2 regions of the Endozoicomonas sp. 4G genome follow, and region 2 is predicted to be linked to the other one. Evidence: predicted binding sites of a transcription regulator. Region 2 holds the regulator's gene; the other holds the start of a gene.

The links. Region 2 encodes FNR, which switches genes on or off when oxygen is low (the NO sensors DNR and NnrR bind a similar motif). Its sites were predicted from a motif close to TTGATNTANATCAA; they were not measured.
Region 1: K7B67_RS10910 (cytochrome ubiquinol oxidase subunit I) is a predicted target of FNR. The motif match lies at 4,735-4,748, and genes of this name have one in related genera.

Annotation. Positions count from the first base shown of each region.
Region 1 covers NZ_CP082909.1:2,816,899-2,823,147, reverse strand. The annotation lists gene K7B67_RS10935 (5-oxoprolinase subunit PxpA) at 1-695, opposite strand, end outside; gene K7B67_RS10930 (HigA family addiction module antitoxin) at 692-910, opposite strand; partial or broken gene K7B67_RS23950 (Killer protein) at 984-1,055, opposite strand; gene cydX (cytochrome bd-I oxidase subunit CydX) at 1,609-1,731, opposite strand; gene cydB (cytochrome d ubiquinol oxidase subunit II) at 1,743-2,876, opposite strand; gene K7B67_RS10910 (cytochrome ubiquinol oxidase subunit I) at 2,900-4,474, opposite strand; gene K7B67_RS10905 (hypothetical protein) at 4,964-6,249, opposite strand, start outside.
Region 2 covers NZ_CP082909.1:1,343,635-1,349,883, reverse strand. The annotation lists gene K7B67_RS05000 (hypothetical protein) at 1-2,902, opposite strand, end outside; gene fnr (fumarate/nitrate reduction transcriptional regulator Fnr) at 3,111-3,869, shown strand; gene K7B67_RS04990 (hypothetical protein) at 3,994-4,521, shown strand; gene K7B67_RS04985 (TraR/DksA family transcriptional regulator) at 4,527-4,862, opposite strand; gene ttcA (tRNA 2-thiocytidine(32) synthetase TtcA) at 5,190-6,110, shown strand; gene K7B67_RS04975 (glucosaminidase domain-containing protein) at 6,193-6,249, opposite strand, start outside.

The sequences.
Region 1 (6,249 bases), 1.5 Mb from region 2:
GGCAGTGCGGCAGGAGCATCACCATGAATGCACAAAGTGTCCACTTTAATGGGAATAACCTTGCCTTCGATGGTAGTCACCGTTCCCTGGGTCATTATCTGGTCTGTTTGTTGCTTGATCTCTTCCAGCGTGGTCAGAGATGAACCGGCCATGGTGCGAGGTACCAGACGCCCGTCATTATCATAAGTTCGGTCAGCAAAGGCCTCAAACCAGAGTTTAATGCCCATGCTGTCTGCAAGAGCCTGATATCTTTGGTAATCAGGTACAGCCATGACGACCAAAGGCAAGGGTCTTTTTAAACTCTTGAGCCCCTGCAACAAAGTCATAAACACTTCATCGTCTTTCATCATGCTGTTGTAGAGTGCGCCATGTGGCTTGACATAGTCCAGTGTCGTATTTTCGCTGTCACAAATAGCTTGAAGCGCACCTATCTGATAGATGAACAGTGCTTTTAGGTCTTCCGCAGCCATGGCAATATGACGACGGCCAAACCCCTGAAGATCAGCATAACCCGGATGAGCCCCTATACTCACTTGATGTTCATAGGCCAACCTGACGGTTTTCATCATCACAGAAGGGTCAGAGGCGTGCATACCGCAAGCAATATTGGCCATGTTTAGATAGGGCATGATGACCTCATCACAACCCATCTTCCAGATGCCAAAGCTTTCTCCCATGTCGCAGTTTATTTTCACGTTTTTTCCTCAAATGGACACTTACGAAATTGGACTTGTCTGGCTTTCCACAAGTCAAAGCTTTCCTGAAGTGTCATCCAGCTTTCAGCAGAACCACCCAGTACTTCGGACAGTCTAATGGCCATTTCCGGTGAAACACCTGACTTTTCATTCAGCAGACGATTGAAAGTACTTCTGGCCACGCCCAGTTGGTCGGCAATTCTGTTAGCGGTCATTGAGGTGAATGGCACAATGTAGGTGCGGTAGATCAATGCCCTGGGTGAGGTGGGTCAAATTGTTGTATGGCCATCAGTGGTAATCCTCATAGTCTACGATGTAGGCATCTCCGTTTTTAAATTCAAACACAATGCGCCAGTTACCTGATACGTTAACGGCTCAAAGGCCTTCACGGTCGCCCTTCAATGGATGAAGGCGGTAGCCCGGTTTATCCATGTCATCAATGGTTTTTGCTGCACTGCCCATATTTGATAATGATTGTAGTTAGAATCAGGTCATGCAGGTTGCCAACCGCATAGATCATTGTCTTGGTAGACTCATAACTTACATCATCAGACTTATTTGGAACCATCTCAATTCCGCACACAGTGTGTGCGGAATCTCTGAAGTAAATGGTAGAATCGGGAATGACTGAAGCCCTAAGCAAGTTGTAGACGACTCGAAAAATTGAATTAGCGATCATGTGTCCTATAGTTACCGCTCCTTCCTGGAATATGATCTTTGGCGTAGTGACCTCATCCTTGATGAGAGCACTACAACAGTAACGATCAGAATACATTTCCAGACAGTTACTGGATTCGCTTGATGAGCATTTGGCCAAGGTGCCTGACCTGAGAAGCACGAAGGAAGCTTTGAACCTGGCTGACCAGATCATTTTGAGCTTGGGGACCAGCGAAATTGGTCCCCAAAAACTATATCATTCTTCTAACTCATTGACATCATTATCAAAATCCATCTCGTGAAACTCATACCACATAACATTAATGATCCCAAAGGCACACGCCAGAAGTACGCCTAGAATCCAGGCAAAATACCACATAGTCTGACCCCCTAATACAGTGAATGAGTGTTTTCGTTAAGGTGTTCTACTGTCATGCGACCCCACATTTTATAGACACACCAGATGGTGTAACCCAGGATGGTGGGAACAAATATCAGGGCAGCAACGGTCATGATGCTCAGGGTCAGCTCACTGGACGTTGAATCCCACAGTGTCAGGCTGACGTCAGGATGGGTGCTGGACGGCAGAACGAATGGAAACAGTGAGAACCCGGCTGTCATGATAACACCTGCCTGGGTGATTGAACTGCAGGCAAAGGTCAAGCCGTGCAGACGGGTCTTGGCCAGCAGGAAGACGCCGATGGCACCTACAAAACCCATGATCGGCGCAATCAGCATAATCGGGTATTTGCTGTAGTTGGCCAGCCAGATGCCCGCGTCTGCGATGTGAACCGTTTTGCTCAGGGGGTTGGCTTCACCATTAATATCAAGACCGCTGATGACTTCAAAACCAGGCAGGTTAGCCACCCACAAACCGGCAAGCGCAAAGGTGACAATGGTGGCAAGGGCTGACAAACGGGCGACAATGCTCGCACGTTCTTTGATTGGGCTGCCAGAACGCATACTCTGCCACACCGCTCCCTGCATGGTCAGCATGGCAATGCTGACAACACCACAAAGCAGGGCAAAGGGATTTAACAGTGAAAAGAAGCCCTGGGTAAAGCTGGAACGCATGGTGTCGTCCAGGTCAAAACCAAAGCCCTGGAACAGGTTGCCAAAAGCGACACCGAATACCAGGGAAGGGACGATACCACTGATAAACAGTCCCCAGTCACAGTATTTGGTCTGCTCGGGTTTTACCTTGGAACGATAATCAAAGGCCAGTGGACGAATAATCAGGGCGAACAGAACCAGCAGCATGGCCCAGTAAAAGCCAGAGAAGGCCGTGGCATAAACGAGAGGCCAGGCGGCAAACAAAGCACCGCCGGCAGTGATCAGCCAAACCTGGTTGCCGTCCCAGTGCGGGGCGACGGCGTTAATCATGATGCGACGCTCGTCGTCGGTCTTGCTCATAAAAGGTAGCAGGTTGGCGGTGCCAAGATCGTAACCGTCCATGATGGCAAAGCCAATGAACAGGACACCGATCAGAACCCACCAGATGAATTTTAGAACTTCGTAATCCATAGAGATCTCCTTTTATGCCTGTTTTATGCCTGGGCCATATCGTCGGTGCGATTGCGTTCAAAGTAATAGCGGCCAGTATGCAGACTGCTGGGACCTTTGCGAGCGTATTTAACCATCAGGTAAATTTCGATAATAATGCAAACAGTGTAGAGCGCAGCAAAGCCGATAATGCTGAGCCAGAGGTCGGTTTCTGTGCGGGTAGAAGCCGACAGGTAAGTCGGCAGAATACCTGAGATGGTCCAGGGCTGACGACCAAACTCCGCAACGAACCAGCCCATTTCACCGGCAATAAAAGGCAGTGGCAGGGAGTAGAAACAGAGTTTGAGGAACCTGGGGCTCTTGTACTCAGTCCTTCGGGCTGTTTTGTAGAAGGCGACTACCAGCAGCAACAGCATCAGGACGCCAAGACCCACCATGATTCTGAAGGAGAAGAATAGCGGCCATACGGTCGGAATAGAATCTTCTGCTGCCTGGTGAATCATTTCAGGCGTCGCGTTTGGAATGTCCTTGGTATAGCGGCTCAGCAGCAGACCGTAGCCCAGGTCGTCTACGACTTTTTCAAACTGGCGGCGGTTTTCAGGGGTATCCTGACCGTTTTTCAGCTTTTCAAGCAGTTCGTAGGCTTTGATACCACGGTGGATTCTCTCCACCTTGTCGTTGATCAGGTCTTTGATACCCAGTACTTCAGTGTCCAGTGAGCGGGTAGCGATAATGCCCATGAGATAGGGGATTTTGATCGCATACTCCGTTTTTTGCTCTTCCTGGTTGGGTAAACCAAAAACCGTAAAAGCAGCTGGCGCTGGTTCAGTATTCCACTCGGCTTCGATGGCTGCCAGCTTGACTTGTTGTACGTCACCCAACTCATAACCGGACTCATCACCCAGCAGCAGGGTAGACAGGATGGATGCCAGACCAAAGCCTGCGGCCACCGCAAAGGAGCGACGGGCAAAACCGATGTCGCGGCCTTTCAATATGTACCAGGCACTGATAGACAGTACAAAGATGGCGCCTGTTGTATAACCGGCAGAAACCGTGTGAATGAATTTCACCTGAGCCACAGGGTTCAGGATCAAGTCAGCAAAGCTGGTCATCTCCATACGCATGGTTTCAAAATTAAACTCTGCGCCAACCGGATTTTGCATCCAGGCGTTGGCAATCAGGATCCACATGGCCGACAGGTTGGTACCTATAGCCATTAACCAGGTACAGGCCAGATGCTGGACCTTACTGAGTCGATCCCAGCCAAAGAAGAACATACCGACAAAAGTCGACTCAAGGAAAAAGGCCATCAGGGCCTCAATGGCCAGGGGAGCACCAAAAATATCACCAACATAATGAGAGTAATAGGACCAGTTTGTTCCGAACTGGAACTCCATGGTGAGGCCGGTGGCGACACCGAGGGCAAAGTTAATACCAAACAATTTACCCCAGAATCTGGTCATATCCCGGTAGATCTGTTTGCCGGTCATGACATAAACCGACTCCATGATCGCCAGCATGAAGGTCATGCCCAGGGTTAATGGGACAAAGAGGAAATGGTAGAGTGCCGTCATCGCGAACTGGAATCGCGACAGGTCAATGATTTCATCTGGAATCATAGTGCTCCTCGTTCATGACAGTGTTAACAGATCCATATTGGCAATCAGAAAGTGAGTGCTGCCACAGAGGTCCCTTGTGCTGCAGTTACCGCGCATTCAGTATAATAGACACCCATTCAATGCGTGTTTATAACAAGCACAGCGGTGCGTCCGTTTGTACGGATCCTGGATGGGAGCGGATCAATCTATGGCTGGTTAATCAGGTCGTGGCTATGTTACTCGGATTTGTTACATATATGAACTTCGGTAAAACGCAAACTTTGATCTTTATCAAAAATGTTTTAAATACCTTATTTCTTAGGCTTTTTTTAGCGAGATAAGGGACTAATGTTTTAAAATAAAGCATAAATCACTGTCTAAAAACGAAACAGTCTGACCAAAAGCCGAATTCCACGCCATAAGAATAAATGATATCTGTAATAACCAACTATCAGTTTTTCTGATGAGTCTGCCGGCGCCTGATCGTTATCAGGACGGGCGGCAGGGGTGTTAACTGTGAGCAGAAGCAGAGCTGTATTTGCTGATGATCTTATTGGCGTTGTAGAGGTCGATTTGCCAATTGTTCTTGGCCGGGGGAACTTCGATGGGCGAAATATTATCCAGAGAATAGCGGGCACTCATCGGGCTCTCGAACTGGGCAATAAACTGCAATCTTTGCAAATCGGCCTGATAGGTTTGTACCAGAAAGTTAATCGTTCTCTCGCTCAGGGGAACGCGGTAGTAGCGGATCAGGTTCTGGGCCAGTTTCTCGGCACTGGCCGACAGGTTCTTGTCAACATCAGCAGCCAGGGCTTCTCCCAGTGACGCCTTGGTCTTGGCGCTCATACCCGGTTCAATAAAAGCCAGGCTGGATGCATTAGAACTTTCAATAGCTCTCTGAATTTGTGGATCATGAAGATGTATATAGGGGTCAAGAATCGTGGCCACCTCGATAGCCACTTCCCTGGCGCGTGTTTCTGTCAGGTCTTTCTGAGCCGGTGACAGAGGGGAGTTGGTTCGATAGCTTTCCCTGCGCAGACGAGACTCTTTTAAAAACTCTTCCAGGCGGTTGGCGACTTCCATCCTGGTGTCATCATCCAGCTCAATACTCTGTTCTGAAATCGTCAGGCTTCGCTTGAAGTTCTCTTCAGGGTTCTGTTGATAGAGTGTCGAGAGTTTTTGCCAGGACTTCAGGGCACGTTTGAGTTTATCGCTGTCCCGCCCCTGTTTCAGGTAGGCGCGATGTGCTTCGTTGTAAAGCGCAATGGCCTTATCCAGTTGCTCCCGTTTTATATTCAGGGCTAAAACGTGCTTGCCGGTTTTACGGGTCAGGTCCCTGGCCTGACGAACCTGCAAGCTGAGATTGTCGAGCGACTCGGTCGCCGCAGCCAGCAGCTTTTGAGGGCTGAGACCATGGCCGGTAATAATGTCATTCTGAACATCAACATTGTGCAACCAGGTCGTCAGGGCCTTGAGGCGGGAGTAAACTCTGGCCCGGCTGATGCGGAAATCGTTGCGCTCTTCCTCGAGCCTGTCCAGGGCCTTGGCCAGGTCCCAGCGACCAGTATACTCGATTTTCAGCCAGGAAATTTCACGCCCGCAAATCAGTTCGAAGCAGAGTGTAAGTATTTCTTCGACATCGTGAAGGGTCATCAATTCTTCATTATCCCGCTCACTGGCGCTGAGAATCCGTTCAATAAACAGAGGTTCCCTGGGCTGCCCTTTATGAGGTCTCGCGACGATACCGGTCAATCTGTTTTTAAGTGCTTCAGCGATACGCGGGTGAAGCTCCTTGA
Region 2 (6,249 bases):
TTTCATGGAGCTCTTCGGCCTCACGTTTGAGGGCAGTTATTTCCTTTCCTGTAACGATAGCCATCCGTTCCTGTTCAGACTTGAGCCATGACAGGGTCTGAGTAATCCTCTCAGCGTCACTTTGAAAGGATTCACGGGTTGTTTGCAGATACTCCCCAAGAGCCGTCAGCTCCTCATCCATCTCTTTGAGCTGCGGCAATGTCTGAACGTCGGTTTCCACAACCGCACCAGTGCCACTCAGTTGTGTCTGTAACCGTTTAACCTCGCTTTGTGTTCTGGCAAGCTCAGCCATTGCTCGTTGATGTGCTTCTTTATCCGTGCCTACCGTTTTATCCGTGCCTGCCGGTTTTAAACTGAGCACTTCCAGTTCGCCGGTCAGGGAATCCAGACTGAATTGCAGTTTAGCTATGGACCGCTCAACTTCTTCCAGCTTCAGCTTTCTTGCCTCTGACTCTATCTTGCTTGATTCCAGCTGAATGGATACGGCATTGGCTTCCTGCTTTTGGATGTTTAACTGCTCTGAGACCTGATCAAACGCCTCTTCAACTTGCCTGAGCCTGTCACTCATCTCATCAACCGAAGCGTTCCTGCTTATCAGCTCTTGCTGTAAGCTTTTAGCAAGCATCTGGCTTTGTTCAGCTACAGATTTGGCCTGATTGATTTGCTGTTGCCAGACCTTTCTTTTCTGGCCCCGTTTGTTATTAAACTGTGCAGCTTCTGTCCTCAGCTTCTGATTCATACTGCTGAGGCTCTGTAACTGCTGCTCCAGATCATGTTTTTGCCGTTCGACCGTTCTTAGTTGCTCTTTGGTATTCACTGAATCAGAGCTCAGTTGATTCACATGAGTCATAGCACTGACCGCAGTCCCCTGCAGGGCTTGACTGCGAATGGCCTCTTGCTCGGCATTGAGGTCAAGCACCCTCTGCTTTGAGCTTTCCAAAACGCTTTTGGTCTTCTGCAGAAGGTCACGAACTTTCTGGATTTCTGTATTTCTACGCAGTATCTCTTCTTTCACCCAATCCAGTTCGGTTCGCAACTGCTGGTTCGAAAACTTACCCTGAATGACCTGCTCCTGAAGACGGTTATAACTTTCCTGCAACAGTTCATGCTCATTCTTTTTCTCTTCAAGCTGCCCCTTCGTCATGGCGAGCGCAGCCCGGTCTGTCTTTTTCTCATCCTGAAGACGCTGGATCTCCACCTCCAGCAACGCTTTTTCTTTGGCAACCGTTGCTTCCCGCTGCTTCAAGCCATTGAGTTCTGCTGCCAGCACTTTTCTGGAAGAAGACTCATTGTGTAAATGCCCCCTGGTTTCTTCAAGCAGCTTCCCCTGAGCCTTCAATGCTTTTTCAACACCCTTAAGATGCTGAGACGACCGATGGGCTTCTACCCAACGCGCCCTGACCTCCTCTTCTTGCTGGGTGAGCAGATCAACCTGTTCCCGATACGACTGATTCTCGGAAGCGACCTTTTCCGAGCTATTGATTAACTGGACTTTTTCTTTTTGCAGTTGCTCCAGTTCTGACCGCAGTCGATCTATCTGGATTTGCTGAGTCTCCAGATCCTTCTGCATTTGAGTTTCCAGCGTTTTTTGTAACGTCTGGTGGCTTTCAAGCTGCGAACGTGCAGCATTTAGCTCATCAATAACAGCCAGATATTCTTTATGGTTTTTATCTTTATTTTGAATGGCAACACCCAGCTGATCCTCCAGAAACTGAACCCTTTCTATGGCACTTTCCAAATCAACTTTGTGGGTGTCCGCTTTGTCTGTTACTTCTGCTTCCAGAGATTGAACGGTCTGCTGGGTTTGAAACAGCTGTCGTTGAATCAGCTGCTGTGCCGATTCTGCCTCCATCAGCAACTGCTGGGCCGCCTTGAGTCTTCTTTGCAAAGGTTTAACCGTGTCTCGTTCAACGGCTTTATTTTGCAGAATCAGTGCCTGAATCTCATTAGCCTGAAGGTTCTTCTGGCGATGCAGCGTTTCAAGCTCAATATCTTTTTCTTTAATCTTTTCTGTCAGTGTCCGGGCTTCACTTTCAAGTGCTTCAACGTGTTCCTGGGCGAGTCGAAGCGCTTCTTCGCTTTCAGTATCTTGCTTGTCCCTGCGTAGCTCATTCAGTTGTTCAACTTCTTGATCCACTTTTGCTATCTCAAGATCAACAGTCCTGTGTCGTTCAGTGAGTGTTCTTAACTCATCGTCCAACTGTTTTTGCCGTTGCTCAGCATCCCTGAGTCGTTCGATTCGAGACTGCATCTCCTCAAAGTGTTCTTGCCCTGAAGCCAGGTCCGATGTTCCCGGAACCAGCTGACTGGTGAGCTCTGCTTTTCGTTGCCTCTCACGCTCCAGCTCTGCTTCTGCCTGGTGGAGTCTTCTATCAAGAGCCTCTGCACGCTCAGATTCTCTGAGCTCCAGCTGTTCCCGAATGATTCTCTGGGGTTGTGCATGGGTAACGACAAAATCAGTCAGCTGCCTGGAACGCCTTTCCAGCTCGCCGGCATGGGTCCGAAGATAAAACAGGTAACCTACTCCCGAACACACAGCCACTCCGGCAGCCATTGGAATAGAAACAGAAGCAGCCCCCGCGGCAAAAGCCCCAGCGACCAGAACCCCGGTTCCCTTGGCTATGGTGACAGCGATTCTCCGGCTATTCCAAATCGTACTTTTTTGAAGCCGGGTGCGATGCACCTCTTCAAGCTCAGCGCACTCAACCTCTTCGAGTTTTAATGCCCGGAGTTTATCCAGCCCCAGCTCGGCCTTTCTGGCCATCAGGATGCTTTTTTCCTGCGACGTAAGATCATTAAACGACAGACCCTCTGCTTCGACGAGTTCTTCAAAAGTTCGGGGTTCCGGCTCCTGCATGGTGGGTGTAAACAGCATTCCCGTCACTGAGTTGAGCAGATTCATAGCGTCAATTCCCTGATTTACGAAATTGTGTTCAGAACAGTTATCGACACCTTTTCTTTAAACCCAATGCGACAGAGTAAGTATTTCCCGAAAAAGCCTTAGATATGAAGAAATTACGCCTCAGTCTCGGAAAGCACAGACTTACACTTTGATAACATTTTCAATAGAATGGCCAACGATTTCGCCAATACGACTTTGAGGCCACTCAATGACGTCAAAGCCCAATGTACGACAACCTAGCCATGTGGCCTGTAGAGACTGTAGCCTTAGCTCTCTCTGTCTGCCGCTGGCATTGAGTCTACAAGACATTGACCAGCTTGATCGCATCATCAAGCGAGGCCGCCCTCTCAAGAAGGGGGAGTATCTTTTTCTGGAAGGAGACCCGTTCACCAGTGTCTTCGCTGTTCGCTCCGGAGCCATAAAAACCTATACCGCCACCAATGAAGGTGAAGAACAGATTACCTCTTTTTATCTTCCCAGCGAGATATTGGGTTTGAGTGGTATGGATACTGATGTCTTCCCGGTTTCTGCACAGGCTATGGAAACCACCATGATCTGTGAGATCCCTTTTGAGCAGCTGGAAGTACTATCCGACCAATTCCCGGAATTGCGTCGTCATATGATGCGCCTGATGAGCAAGAAGATTCGGGAAGATCAGCAAATGATGATGCTACTGTCCAAGAAAAATGCTGATGAGAGGATTGCCACCTTCCTGATCAACCTGGCCAGCCGTTTCCGTCGCCGGGGCTTCTCATCTCAGTCATTCCGGCTGTCCATGTCCCGCAACGAAATGGGGAACTACCTGGGACTGGCTGTAGAAACCGTTAGCCGGGTATTTACCCGATTCCAGAAAAACGGTTTGATTCTGGCCGTGGGCAAAGAAATTGAGATACGCGACCCGGTTCAGTTATGCCAGCTGGCGGGCGGGAAGTCTGTCGATATAGAACAGATTATCTCTACCCCGTAAGCACACGAACCCTTTTCATAATCTGAAGTTTCAGCGGTAAAAATTTTACTGTACTTCAGATTTTTTTGGGTGCTACGATAATCCCTGTAATGAAAAATAATGCTCTAAGGCAAGGGAAATCCTGATGGGTATTTGTGCAAAGGAACTGCGCCACTACGTTGTTCGTCCTACCCTGAAGCATTTAAGAATGTGGAGCCCCACTGCAGAAAACCTGCTGTTGGGAACCGCAGCCCGGGAATCCGGGCTTGGCTTCCATCTTAAGCAGGAACACCATCAGGCGCTGGGTATCTATCAAATTTCACCAAGAATGCATCGCAATATCTGGGATCATTATCTGGCGAAGAAATCCGACCTTTCCAGCTTGGTCCGGGGGCTGGCCAGCCAAAGAGAATTCCTGGCCCACCCACACCTGGAGTTAGCAACCAACCTCTCTTACGCTACCGCCATTGCCTGGATGATTTATTATCGAACCGATAAGCCAATCCACAAGCTGCCTCAGGATGATGTCCACGCCCTGGGCAAGCTCTGGCACAATTACTACCACCGTCACCACCCTGGCCCCATCGAGAGTTTTGTGGACAGTTACAAGGTTTTAATCACGGATTCTATTGAGACGGAAGCATCATTACCAGAAAGCCTGAAGACGGCCTGATTGCTTCAGCTGGCCTGATCCCGCTTTTCTGCACACTTGATGCAAAGATCAGCATAAGGCATGGCAGCCAGGCGGGCTTCGACTATTTCATCACCACAACTGGTACAAAAACCGTAATCATCATGATTCATGCGATCCAGTGCTTTGTTAACCAGGTTAAGCTCGGCCCTGGCATCATTACCCAGCTGATCAATCACCTCGTCATTCTCCCTCTCCTGCGCCTGTTCTGACCAATCGGCACTGGCCCTGCGAGTCACATCTTTACTGATGTTTCCGAGACGAATATTCAACTCTTCTCTGCGAGACAATAACCAGACTTTCAATTTCTCGTAATCAGCCATGGAAATCCCCTGAATAAATATCAACGATTATTCTGTGTGTAAACAATTGGATGCTGAGTCCTTACGCATATTGCTTACCAGCTAAGCATAGCTACTGTTACCCATATTTCGACAGATCATTCACAACAAGTCCGGTGAAATTCGGGAGAAAAGATATTCACTGTCATTATCCCTGATGCCTGACGTGAAACCTTGGATTATAATGTCTTGAATTTTCGGGATACGGCCCGTTTTACCATTATTCAAAGTTGTAAGTCACCCGGTTTAACCGCCCCTTCCCGGGCTTTAAATGAAGTTGGGTACTTTGAGAGACAAGACAGAGTCAACATGCAAAGCCAGACAAAAAGCGCAAAAACCCACTTCAACAAGCTACAGAAGCGCCTGAGACGCGAGGTTGGCCAGGCCATCGCCGAATACAACATGATAGAGGACGGTGACCGCATCATGGTCTGCCTGTCAGGAGGGAAAGACAGCTATACCTTGCTGGATATCCTGCTGAATCTGAAGACCTACGCACCGGTCAATTTTGACGTTATTGCCGTCAACCTGGATCAGAAACAACCCGGCTTTCCTGAGCATGTTCTGCCTGAGTACCTTGAAAGCCTGAATGTTGAATATCGCATTGTCGAAGAAGATACCTACTCCATTGTCAAAGAGAAAGTGCCTGAAGGCAAAACCACATGCGCACTCTGCTCACGCCTGCGCCGTGGCATCCTGTACCGCACAGCCGGCGAGCTGAAAGCCACCAAAATTGCCCTGGGCCATCACCGGGATGATATTCTGGAAACCCTGTTCCTGAATATGTTTTACGCTGGCAAGATGAAAGCCATGCCTCCCAAGCTGGTCAGTGATGACGGTCAGCACACGGTGATACGCCCCCTGGCCTTCTGCCGCGAAAAAGATATTATCCGCTTTTCTGAGTTCAAGGCATTTCCGATTATTCCCTGCAACCTTTGTGGCTCTCAGGAAAATCTTCAGAGACAGGCGATCAAGGCCATGTTCACCGAGTGGGACAAGCGTTTCCCCGGCAGGATGGAGAGTATGTTCAGGGCCCTGAGAAATGTCGCCCCTTCTCACCTGGCGGACAGCTCACTGTTTGATTTCAAGAACCTGACAGCGGATGGCCAGCCTGTTGAAGATGGCGACACTGCTTTTGATCCGGTGGATGTGCCTCTGACCTTCAGGGATGAAAACGATGAAGACGAAAAACCCGAACAGGCTGCAATGGTGAACATTGTGAACCTCTGACAAGGATTCAACAACTTTCTTGTGAATGCCCCTCCGTATTCAAAAACAGACGTTTTGCCGGTGTCTGAATACGGAGGTATGGTTAATATTGGTCAGCGTGTGCCGCCAAATCGTACTTCAGCAAATCATTACTCTCGAT